3 regions of the Rummeliibacillus sp. BSL5 genome follow, and region 3 is predicted to be linked to each of the others. Evidence: riboswitches for the same ligand, from Rfam matches in the RefSeq annotation. Region 3 holds a riboswitch; each other region holds the start of a gene.

Region 1 (4,251 bases), 120 kb from region 3:
ATTACAAGTACATGCTTTTGCCTGATTTTCTTCTGGCCTTCTTTGCCGATAGGCGCAAATAATTCTTGCCTTGAATAACGCTCACTCACCCGATGCTCATTCCTTCGGTTGGACTGCTAGCCGTTGCATAGGTTTTTTTCGCTATTCTACCTGCTTCATAGCCTAAGCGTCCTGCTTCAATGGCAAGCTTTATTGCTTTCGCCATTTTCACGGGATCACCAGCACCAGAAACAGCAGTATTCAAGAGGACGCCATCCGCTCCTGCCTCCATAGCAATAGCCGCATCAGATGGCGCACCAATACCTGCATCTACAATAACGGGTACAGTTGCCTGCTCAATAATAAAGCTTAAATTAAGCGGGTTGATAATGCCTTGACCAGAGCCTATTGGAGAAGCGCCAGGCATGATTGCATGGACGCCTAATTCTTGCAATCTTTTAGCTAGCAATACATCATCCGAGATATAAGGAAGGACAATAAATCCTTCTTTCAATAATTCTTCAGATGCCTTATATGTTTCGAACGGGTCAGGCAACAGTGTTTTTTGGCAACCGATGACTTCGACTTTAATCATGTCACATAAGCCAGATGCCTTTGCCAGCTTGGCGATGCGAACCGCTTCTTCAGCCGTAGTGGCTCCTGCAGTATTGGGTAGCAGTTTATACCTCGCTAAATCTATTTTTTCCAGGAAATTCGGCTGGCTCGCCTCAAAAATATTCATTCTTCTAACGGCAAACGTAAGGATGTCCGTTCCTGAAGCTTCCACGGCTTCTTTCTGAATATCAAAGTTTGGGTACTTTCCTGTTCCTAATAATAGTCTTGATTGAAATTCATATGGCCCAATTTTCAACATTTCATCCACCTCCAACAAAGTGTACAATCTCTATTTTGTCGCCATCTGATATGGCTGTTTCGAAATAGCTGCTTTTGTCTAAAATGTTATGATTTAATTCCATAATGAAAACCTTAGATTCTAACCCAAAGTGATGAATCACATCTGACACTACCCTTATTTGCTCGGGAACATTTAGAAATTCGCCGTTTATTTGGAGTCTCATCCGCTCACTTCCTTTTACGTTTGCTAATCAATTTATTTTGATAAAGGACTTTCCGTTAACCTCAATTTTGCAGAATACTTTTTCACTGCCTGTACAGGATTGTTTGCCAACATCACTCCTGACAAGACCGCAATCCCTTGCGCTCCCACTTCCAACACTTTCTCTACATTCTTAAATTGGATTCCGCCAATCGCAATCACTGGAATCTTTACGTTCATAGTTAATTCCTTTAATTTTTCTAGGCCTCGCGGTTCTTTGTTCGGCTTGGATTGTGAATGGAAAATATGTCCATATATCACATAATCTGCACTGCATTCACTCGCATATATCGCTTCTTCTACGGTATGAACGGAACATCCTAGCCGCAATCCTGGAAATACATCCTTCACAACTGCGATATCCAAGCTATGATTAGCTAGTTGAACGCCCTTCACCCTTGTGACCGCTCCGACATCCAGTCGATCATTGATGACGATTTTATCCGATGGGACACCTTCCGCTTTCAGTTGATTTACGATTTCCATTAATTCTCTCGCAGTTTTTTGTTTTTCACGGATATGGAAAGCGTCGATGTATGGATGAATTTCCTTGGCGATTCCAATCATTTCAGGAATGGGCTGTCTGCCTGTCGAAACAATGTGTAGCTCTCGATTCATTAGCCTCTCACCATCGAATCCTTATTCACGATTGGCCATTCTTCATGCTGATAAGCCATCTCCCAAAATGAATATTCGTACTGGCTGCTGATCATAAAATGCTCGAGCATTTGCATGCGATCTGATTCTGTTACCCTCTCAGCAATCTCATCGATTCGCTGAATTTGCTCCACCACTTTTTCATGAAACCAATCGCCACCGTATGCAGCAATCCACTCTTGATAAATTGGTTGATTTGGCGTATTTCCCATTAAACGCTGACCGATTTCATCGTATAACCAATAACATGGAAGAAGCGCTGCAATAATATCACCGATATGACCGGTAAATGCCGCTCGATATAGATGAGATGTGTACGCATACGCCGTAGGGGAAGGCTTAAACTCAGCGATTTCAGCTTCAGTAATTCCTAATTGCTTTGAAAAATTAGCATGCAGACTCAATTCTGCTTCAGCTGTACCTTGTACATGAACAGCCATGCGAGCCGTTGTGTGCAAATCGGGTGCCTTTGCTCCCGCCAATGCCTGCACTCTGGCAAAATGAGAAAGATAATAAGAATCCTGCAACACGTAATAGCGGAAGCTTTCTAATGGCAAGCTGCCATCAGCTATACCTGTCACAAAAGGATGCTGAAAGCTTGCTTCCCAAATAGAATCTGCCTCAAGTCGTAACTGCTCTGAAAATTTCATCATAATCCCTCCAAAAATAGTGTTAGGAAAATGGAATAAAAAAATCCCACTTTCCTTTACGCAAAGAAAGTGGGTATTAGAAATTATATGTACAAAAAATAAAATTTCTGCCGTGCCACTTCCCTACGTTGGTATAAACCAAATCAGGTTCCAAGAGTCTCAAAGTCACACTTTGATCTCAGCCATTCTAATGGCACCCCTAGTGGTAAATCATATGAAGTTTTAGCAACATTCGATATTATCTTAACATTATTGAATGGATTGTCAAGAACATATATGGTGAAATTTAGTAACATCCCTTTCCCCAGAATTGATTGCTGTTGGGCTTCCTAGTCTAGTATGAAGTTTTCAAAAACATTCGTTTTATTATGGTTCTTATAAGTCTTTAACTCTTTCAATAAATGGCTTTCCATCTATTAATCCATGTTGAAATAACTCTTCTGCTGATTTAAATGCTTGAGTATGAGAATCTTTGGAACGTGTAAGAAGAAAGCTCTTTTCTTCAGGTACCCTACTAATCCACCATTCTTCATTCTTATAATCAAATGATAATTCTTGCCCCTCTTCAATGGCTACTTTAAATTCTTTCCATACATTTTCATCCATATGTAAACCCCCTTATATTAATCCTAATATAGTTTAGTTTCTCTAGGAAACGTTATAACTAAAAAAAGATTATCTCAATCACGGGTTGAGATAATCTTTTTCCTTTTTTAGGTTTGGGTTTTACTTTCTAATCAACATTCTTTATTTCAAAACCATCAATCAACCCACGCACTTCATCCGTAGATTTCGTGTGCATCAATTGATTTCGCAATTCACCAGCACCAGGGAATCCTTTGACATAGATTTTGAAGAAACGATGAAGACCCGAAATGGAACGAGGCACTACTTCTTGATATTGATCGTGCAGATCCAACTGATATCTTAAAAGATCCAGAAGCTCCTGGCTGCTATGCTCTCGCGGTTCTTTTTCAAATGCAAACGGATTTTTAAAGATACCGCGGCCAATCATGATGCCATCTATTCCGTATTGTTCAGCGAGCTCAAGGCCTTTTTGGCGGTCTGGGATATCTCCATTGATGGTAAGCATTGTGTCAGGTGCAATACGGTCACGTAATTCCTTGATTGCCGGAATCATCTCCCAGTGGGCATCTACTTTGCTCATTTCTTTTCTTGTTCGCAGGTGTATTGAAAGGTTGGCAATATCCTGCTTCAATATATGCGTTAGCCAATCCTCCCACTCATTTAGCTCTGTGTAGCCTAACCGTGTTTTCACACTGACAGGCAGTCCCCCTGCTTTTGCAGCTTGGATGATTTCTGCAGCTGCATCTGGTCGAAGGATAAGACCGCTTCCCTTTCCTCTAGAGGCTACATTAGGTACAGGACAGCCCATATTGATATCGATGCCTTTGTAACCCATTTCAGCCATTCCGATACTCATTTCACGGAAATACTCGGGCTTGTCTCCCCAAATATGTGCCACCATTGGCTGTTCGTCCTCTGTAAAAGTCAAACGTCCACGCAGACTGTTCTTTCCTTCTGGATGGCAATAGCTATCCGTGTTTGTAAACTCGGTGAAAAATACATCCGGACGTCCTGCTTTGCTCACGACATGGCGAAATACAACATCTGTCACATCTTCCATTGGAGCCAGTACAAAGAATGGTCGTGGCAAGTCACGCCAAAAATTTTCTTTCATATTCATACAAATCCTTTCATCTATATCCTGTATATCCTATTTACATTGTTTATGAATTTAACACATTTTATTTCTAGAGTATAACCTAGCTTTTCTATTTTATCTTTAATCCATTTTTTCTTAAACTCTTTTTTAAAAGAAACCAC
Region 2 (4,251 bases), on a different contig from region 3:
TCCCTATATTTAATGGATGTTGAATAGCTAAATGGACAAATTTTTTCGCTTCTATTATGGCACTTTTTAAAGAGAAGCCCTGTGCCAAAAAAGCGGTTAGCGCTGCTGAGAATGTACATCCTGTACCGTGTGTTTGAACAGTGGAAATTCGCTTCGTTTGCATTGAAAAGAACGAACCATCTTGAAAATATACAGTATCTACTGCATCCTTACCTTCTAAATGACCGCCTTTTATAATGACGCATGAAACACCCATTGCAAGCATTGCGTTTGCAGCCTTTTCTAAGTCTTTTGGGCTTTTTATTTCGATTCCGCTTATTACCTCTGCTTCTGGTATGTTTGGTGTAAGAACAGTTGCACGCGGCAATAGGTTTTTTTTCAGCGCAGTCACTGCCTCATGTTGCAACAAAGATGCTCCACCTTTCGCAATCATCACTGGGTCTACTACCAATTCTGTCTCTTTATCTCGCAAACTATATGTTACAGCTTCAATAATCTCGGCAGAAAACAACATGCCCGTTTTCACCGCTTTTACCGGCATATCCTTCATCACTACTTCGATTTGCTGCTGAACAAATGAGGAATCGGCAGAGAATATGCCCTCAACACCAAGCGTATTTTGCGCAGTCAATGCTGTAATAGCCGATGTGCCAAAAACGCCAAGCTCCTGGAAAGTCTTTAGATCTGCTTGAATACCTGCTCCTCCGCCACTGTCAGAACCGGCAATAGTCATGGCAATATTCATTATGCTCGCCCTCCTGCAATCTGGTGCAATTGATTGAGCACTTCTTGTTGAACAGTGCCTAACCATTCCTTCTGGCGAGCCTTCTCCGCAACTTTTTTATAGTCTTTCAAAACGTCGCTTAAGATAGAAAGGTTATTTCTTTCTACTGCTAAGGCTGCTGTACAGATGGCGCTAAGCAAACAACCTGTTCCTGTTATCTTGGTCATCAGCTCATGGCCGCCTGCTATATAATCAATACTTTCACCGTTTGTGGCAATATCCACTTCTCCCGTGACAATGACAAGACAGTTGTACTGTTTCGCTATAGCTTTTGCTGTCTGCTCGATATCCATTTCTCCTACACCGCTGTCTACTCCCTTTGAGTCCCAATTGACACCTGCGATAGCTGCAAGTTCTCCAGTATTGCAGCGAATAAGATCAAATTTGATTTCTCTCAATAGATTCTTCACTGTCTCGCGGCGAAAGGCAGTGGCACCTACGCCTACCGGATCAAGGACGACAGGAATTCCCACTTCATTTGCTTTGCGTCCAGCTACAATCATTGCTTCTTTTGTTCGTCCATTAATGGTGCCAATATTAATAAGTAAACCACTTGCAACAGAAACCATATCTCCTACCTCTGCGATTTCATCTGCCATAACTGGTGATGCCCCAATTGCGAGCAGTCCGTTTGCTGTAAAATTTGCTACTACATAATTTGTTATACAGTGGATTAAAGGATTTTCCTGATTTATTTTAAGCAAGCTCATAAGGTGTAAGCTCCTTCCAATTTTCTAAAGACCAGGCCATATCCCAAAACTTGCATTCATAATAGGCACTCATTTGGATAAACGCTTTCATCTTTTGATGGTCAGCTGGGTGTTCTTTCGCATACTTATTGAGCATCTGCTTTTGGATACCCAGTTGATCTTTAAACTCTTTACTGCTATACAATTCAATCCAATCTCTGTATAACTTCTGTGTCGGTTTTTCATCTTTATACTCTTCACCAATACTTTGGTATAACCAAGGACATGGCAGCAACGCAGCAAATGCAACTGGCAGGCTTTCGTTTAGAACGGCGTTATACATATGGTTAATATAATTATTGTTGGCTGGCGCAGGAATAAGCTCCGCTTGTTCCTGTTCTCCAATATGAAGTTCTTTGAAAACAGTCCGGTGGAGCTCAAGTTCTGCTTCATTTATACTTCTAGCTGATTCAAGATAATAGGCCATTTCCTGGTTCGTCTCTGATTTGGATGCTGCTATTGCCAATATTTTTGAGTAATGCTTTAAATAAATGGCATCCTGCATCATATAAAATTTAAAGTTCTCCATTGGCAGTGTGCCCTGTACTAACCCTTTCACGAATGGGTGTACCATGCTATCATCCCAATATGCATCTGCTTCTTCTCTAACAACTTCATCAAATCTCACTGTTCGTCCTCCTTTAAAGTGGACGTAGACGCAAAAAATCCCTATGAGTAGACATAGAGATTTCATACCTTCATCTGCTCCCTACGTCAGTATTAACTGTCAGGTTCTAAGGGTCAGGTTTTAACCTTCTCAACACTTTCGTGTCCCCCCGCACTAAAATATTTGGTTGGGTACAAAAAAACTCTCCCATAAACGGAGAGCTGCTGTACAAAACGATCATATGTACTTTGCTCCCTACGCCAGTATTAACTGACAGGTTCTAAGGGTCAGGCTTAAACCTTCTCAACACTTTCGTGTCCCCCTGCAAATATTTAAGTTATATTCATCGTACCATTCAACTGGATGCCATTCAAGGATAAAACAAGCATTTGCTTTTTACAATATATCAGAATTCTTTCTTAAACACATAGCTTACCTTGTCGTACCCCATCTTTTCTTCATAAAAATGGTGTGCCTTCGTACGTTGCAACCCAGAAGATAAGGCCACACACTCATACTTATATTCTTTCGCCCATTCTTCTACAAATACAAGCAACTCTTCTCCATAACCGAACGAACGCTTAGATGCATCTGTGACTAAATCGCATACCCATATATATCTTCCATAATAAAGAGTAATCATCGGCTGGAATCCGACCACCGCAACTATTTCATCAGAGTCAACGAGTGCATAGAGCTTATACTGTTCCTTTTCCATCGCTTCCATCACTAATTCTACATATGTGTTTATATCTAAATGTGTTCTGAGTTGGCTCATGACCGGAAAGGCATCCATAATTTCATCTTTTGAGTTTAAATTTTTTATCATTTTCATAAAAACACCTCCTAGATTATCGATACTCATTCATAAAGATCACGACTTCCCTTTTCTAAAAGTTCTGGAAAGCGTAAAATGATATCCCCGGTTGAAAAGCTTTCTCCATTATTAGTAAAATCAATCGGCTCTTTTACACCAGGCTTGGCATTCGGTCTCCATCCAAAATTAAGCGAATCTCCATCCTCCTCATTTGAGAAGAGCCAATCCGTTTGAACAGGTCTAGCATAATCTTTGATCGCAGACCAATCTTCTGGAATAGGAAAAACCCCATATGTCTTATTATGCAATAACACTTTCTCCGTCATTTGAACTGGTGGAACATAAAGACTTTTCCTATCCCAGGTGATATAATCCCGCTGTCTCGTTAGATAAAATGTAAATGAATCAACCTTATTTTTATGAAAAATATTCCACACATATACATACTTTGGCCGTTTTCTATCTTCTATCTTCCATATCATCGGTTCTTCGCGATTATCCACTTCAGCGACTCGCCATTTATTCTTCTTCCAAATCCAATAGCTAAGTCCATAGTCTTTATTCAAAGAAATAAAAGGAACCACAATATGGCGTTCATCAACGTGGATTATATCTTGTATTGTTTTTACGCTAGCCCCTGGGAAGGTCTCATTTATATCCTTTTTCAGCGCTTCCTCTGTTGGAAAAGGCGCTGGTTTTGAATAAGAAGAATAGAAGAATAGACCAATAACCACCACTAAAAGAGCAAACATTCCTTTTCTTTTCTTCATACTAATGCTCCTCCTTTAGCACGGAATCATTTAAACGGTAGTAAAGCTGATGCTGAGACGTAGTTATCAGAATTCCTTTTCCGTCTTTTTCTATGTACAGAACCGGTGAGGGAAGCCCACTTCCCCATTTCGGCTTTACTCCTACAAGCTGATAAGGAAAATGTTCATCTTTTTTGTTAATTTCTGAGGGACTCATCTCATAAAGGCTTGAAAACCACTTATCGCTATAGATTTCCCGCTGTTTCAAGTGTGTGAATTTCCCTGCTAGCTTCTTTCTATCTAACACTATATTCTTTTTTGCTGAAGGATGAATAGTGATTAATTTTGCATTCTCTAAATTTGCCATAAAGGTAGTTGGATTTTTGTCTGGAAAAATCCAATGTTGAAAGGGTATTGTTACAAGTGAAGCTACTAGAAAAATATAATTGAAGCCAAATCCCATCCAAGCAAAAGAGCGATACGATTGCCATCGATTTTTGCCTTTCAACACAAAATATAAAATCCATACCCCTAAAGGCAAAATG
Region 3 (4,251 bases):
CGAAGAAATGGGCTGCAAAAGTATTCTCTGATTTAAAAGAAGAAGAGCAGCTGCCAGCATTATGGGAAGCGATCTTCAAAACGGTTCATATTGGTGAAGGAAATGCTGTAGACAACTGGGAACAACATTTGAAAAACCTAGATGCGAGAGCAGATCTTTTAAACGCAAAACGTTATCAAAAGCTGCATTATAAAGCGCCTGGCACTGATTTAACAATTGAATTGCCAGATAAGCATATTTGGTGCACAGGTGCGAGCCATACACCTGCTGGTTCTTCGTTTGTAGCAAATATGCCAACAGAAGAAGTGTACACAATGCCATCAAAATACGGTGTGAACGGCTTTGTATCGAATACAAAACCGCTTGTTTTCCAAGGTAATGTTATCGATCAATTTAAGCTGACATTCGAAGGTGGAAAGATTGTAAAAGCTGAAGCAGAGGTTGGTCATGATTTGCTGCAAGAATTAGTCAAAGCGGATGAAGGTTCTAAGTACCTTGGCGAAGTTGCTCTTGTACCACATGAGTCGCCTATCTCTGCATCAAATATTCTTTACTACAATACGCTTTTCGATGAAAATGCCTCTAACCACCTGGCGATTGGCGAAGCTTATCCGACATGCTATGAAGGTGGAAGCAGCCTGACAAAAGAGGAGCTTGAAGAAAAAGGTATTAATACATCAATTACTCATGAAGACTTCATGATTGGTAGCGGAGAAATGGATATCGACGGCGTTCTAGCAGATGGCACAGTTGAGCCTATTTTCCGCAATGGCAGCTGGGCATTTTAAGTAGTCATGCTTAGGTGTTGCTATACCTTTTAATCTCAACATAAAGTTCATATAAAAAAACGCCGTATTCCACAGGGAATACGGCGTTTTTAGTGATTATTTTTTCATTGCTTTTTTATCATGTCTTGCATCAATCACTTTTAAGATGATTGGATAAACAACTGGTGCGATTTTGATTACAGTTTTTATTACTTTTCGTAATTGCATATAGTAGCACTCCATTCATTGATGAGCTTGTGTATATTTAACTAATAGCCATATTAACAGTATTTTAAACTTTGAGTACTTTAATTCCTTGTACAATATTCCAAATGAACACGCCTAGCGAAAGGATAGCTTCTACAACAATAAAGATGAGCCATGCTCCCATAATCCACATACCATCATTGGACGATGCATCTGGGCTCCCTGTTTCAAATGAATAACTGTAAAAACCGGCTCCAGCCACCACAGCCATAAATATAATGACGCCAATAATGGTAGGGACCAGAAGAAGAAGGTGAGAGAGTAAAGCGCGCTTAGCGTGCCTTTTCACTTCTTGTTCCTTTACAGCAAAATACACGATGACGGGCAAGATAAATCCAGCAAAAAATATACTAAAATAACACAAAGAAGAGATTACACGGTTATTATTGTTTTCCAATTCCAATTTTGACACCTCCATATATCTATACATACGCACAGGGCTCACTGAAAGATTCAGAAAGATGAAAATTACCATGGCAATTTAAAATCAAATCAAGTACAATAAATGTGTTCAATTAAATACTGATGTATCGACCACGAGGGGAGCCGCAAATGGGCGGCTGAGAGTGAATCCGAAATTCTAACCCTTTGAACCTGTAAGTTAATGCTTGCGTAGGAATGTGGATAGAGACCGACTTATTTCGATGTTAGGGCTATCCTAATGTCGTTTTTTATTTGGGTGGAAATCTTCTGGAATACTTGTTTACGGGAATACGCTTTAGGCAAGAGTGGGCTGCATCGAAATACGGGAGGAAGTATATTGAATAAGAAACGTTTATTAATGATGATTGAAATCGCCATATTTGCAGCGATCGGATTTGTACTGGATAAGCTATCCTTTAGTCTATGGCCACAGGGCGGTTCTATTAGCCTTGTAATGGTTCCGATTGTACTGATGGCATTTCGTTGGGGGACAATGGCTGGACTCGTTACAGGGCTATTAATTGGCGGATTGCAAGTGTTAATAGGGGGCGCCTATGTGTTAACGCCTTTGCAAGGCTTCATCGATTATTTCTTTGCATTTACTGCTGTAGGCTTAGCTGGTGTGATGCGAGGAATGATGATTGCTGCCAACCGACGTGGCCAAACAGGCAAAATGATCGTTGCTATAACAATCGGAACATTTATTGGCGGATTATTAAAATATGCAGCACATACTTTGGCAGGAGTCGTGTTCTTTGCTGAATATGCAGGGAAGCAAAATGTATATTGGTACTCTATTGTGTACAACGGCTCTTATATGATTCCTGCTATTATTTTAACGATTATTGTCGTTGCGCTGCTCTTTAAATCTGCGCCACGAATAGCTAATCCGAATAATTAATGAGGAAGTCTGCTAATTAAATTAAGAATTCGACATGGTATTAGCAATACAAGAACAAACGCTCAGATACATTCTGAGCGTTTTTTTTTATTAGGTTATTTTCCTAAAGAAAATCCTTCAAATAATCTTCCACCAAATGGTTGCAGGACTTGATCAGTCAGGCATACAATCTTACCAATATCATTTGATTTATAATATGCGTCGAATGCTTCAACAAATTCGTTTGCAAGTTTTTGGTCATGATGAACTAATGAACGAAAAACCCATTTTGATGTCCCAATCCATTTGCCATTACTTCGAAGGATGAACTCACTAACTAATTCGCTGAGTGTGCTCGCAATAAAAATGCCTTCAGCTCTATTTTGACAACCGATTAAATCGTCTAACACATCCGTAACAAAATATCGCTTTATATCTATTGTTTCTTTTGTCCAATCTTCTGGCCCTTGTTCTATTAAGTCTTTGGCTTCCTTTCTAATAGCCGATAATACTCCTGTATCTTTTATAATTTTGCCCTCACTTACCATCCTTGGCATTGTAGGCCTTCCTTCTTTACAATCACTTACAAAAAAGAAACGATAAGACTTCAAATTATGAACAAACAGTTCAATATTCCATCCAAATTCAATAAGGGATTCTCGATAAGAAAATCGAAAACTTTTGTCAAATATGATGATGTCTAAATCAGAAGTTTCAGTTGCCTGACCTCGAACAACACTCCCAGCTAAGATAGCTCCCTGACAATCATGAAAATGTTTTTCAACAAACTGTAAGGCTGCTTCTATTGGATCAAGTCTATTTTTCATATAATTTCCACCCTTCTTCTTTTAAGGTATCTTCTTCGGCAGAAGCTAAAAGTTTATAAGATTTGATTACCTGAAAATTCTATAACAATTTTATCGTATTTATTCCAATCTTCTTTAATATAGTCTGCTAATATGCGAATCGTAACGGAGCTCAATTCGTTTTTTTAGTTTCATGACTGGGTATGGATTGTAATAAATCTACATACTAATAATTGATTGCGGGGTGAATCTGTTGGAGATGCTTTTATTAATTATTATTATCAATATAGTGTATATGACACTGGTAACATTGCGGATGATTCTTGTGATAAAAGGATATCGAATTGTAGCATCACTGATGTCTGTGGCTGAGGTCTTTATCTATTTGATGGGGTTGAAGATTGTGCTGGATAACTTAGACCGTCCGCTCAATATATTAGCTTATTGCGTAGGGTGGGGACTAGGCGTTTATTCTGGTGGTCTCATTGAAAGCAAACTCGCTCTTGGTTATATGATCTTTGACGTGATTGTTGACAGAGAACAGCAGGGGTTGGTTAGCAAATTGAGGGATGAAGGCTTTGGCGTCACAGCTTGGATTGGTAATGGTAAAGATGGTGAACGTCTCTGTTTGAAAGTGATTGCCAAGAGAAAAGAGGAAAGGTATTTCCGAGATTGCATTACGAAAATAGCGCCATCTGCTTTTGTTGTTTCCTATGAGCCGAACATTTTGAACGGCGGCTTTTTCTTAAAGCGCAAGCACTTATTTTTATAGAAACGCATATGTTAATTTAGGAAAGTACAATTAATTTACCTCGCATTTTCAAATTCTAAGAAGCTGTTTGGTTAGCAGGTTATGAGGAGGAATGGAGAAATCTCCACTGAGCCGGGTTTCACTTCATCACAGAATTTTGTGGTATAGTTAAATAGCGAGATTAATCAGAAGGGATCGTTTTACATGATTGCAAAAACGCAAGAAGAAATAGATGCTTTGATGAAAGCTGGCCGTGCTATGGCTGAAATTCGTGAGGCTTTAAAAGAAGCGGCTAAGCCAGGCGTAACGACTAAAGAATTGGATGATTTGGCTGGAAAGCTATTTGACGAGAAAGGT

Evidence for each region. Region 3 has a riboswitch for thiamine pyrophosphate ahead of thiT (energy-coupled thiamine transporter ThiT). Riboswitches for the same ligand answer to the same signal wherever they lie in the genome.
Region 1: linked by a shared signal. The riboswitch ahead of tenA (thiaminase II) and the one ahead of thiT (energy-coupled thiamine transporter ThiT) in region 3 are both predicted to bind thiamine pyrophosphate.
Region 2: linked by a shared signal. The riboswitch ahead of tenA (thiaminase II) and the one ahead of thiT (energy-coupled thiamine transporter ThiT) in region 3 are both predicted to bind thiamine pyrophosphate.

What each region holds. Positions count from the first base shown of each region.
Region 1 is NZ_JAVGCV010000003.1:159,897-164,147, forward strand. It holds gene RCJ93_RS12430 (thiazole biosynthesis adenylyltransferase ThiF) at 1-89, opposite strand, end outside; gene RCJ93_RS12435 (thiazole synthase) at 86-853, opposite strand; gene thiS (sulfur carrier protein ThiS) at 855-1,058, opposite strand; gene tenI (thiazole tautomerase TenI) at 1,091-1,714, opposite strand; gene tenA (thiaminase II) at 1,714-2,403, opposite strand; TPP riboswitch at 2,507-2,614, opposite strand; gene RCJ93_RS12455 (hypothetical protein) at 2,779-3,009, opposite strand; gene RCJ93_RS12460 (tRNA dihydrouridine synthase) at 3,137-4,105, opposite strand.
Region 2 is NZ_JAVGCV010000004.1:121,240-125,490, forward strand. It holds gene thiD (bifunctional hydroxymethylpyrimidine kinase/phosphomethylpyrimidine kinase) at 1-745, opposite strand, end outside; gene thiM (hydroxyethylthiazole kinase) at 745-1,494, opposite strand; gene tenA (thiaminase II) at 1,481-2,161, opposite strand; TPP riboswitch at 2,223-2,321, opposite strand; TPP riboswitch at 2,376-2,474, opposite strand; gene RCJ93_RS13445 (GNAT family N-acetyltransferase) at 2,547-2,975, opposite strand; gene RCJ93_RS13450 (hypothetical protein) at 3,002-3,727, opposite strand; gene RCJ93_RS13455 (hypothetical protein) at 3,729-4,251, opposite strand, start outside.
Region 3 is NZ_JAVGCV010000003.1:42,154-46,404, reverse strand. It holds gene RCJ93_RS11930 (aminopeptidase) at 1-788, shown strand, start outside; gene RCJ93_RS11925 (DUF4870 domain-containing protein) at 1,060-1,437, opposite strand; TPP riboswitch at 1,564-1,670, shown strand; gene thiT (energy-coupled thiamine transporter ThiT) at 1,795-2,358, shown strand; gene RCJ93_RS11915 (nucleotidyltransferase domain-containing protein) at 2,454-3,164, opposite strand; gene RCJ93_RS11910 (DUF2179 domain-containing protein) at 3,403-3,915, shown strand; gene map (type I methionyl aminopeptidase) at 4,099-4,251, shown strand, end outside.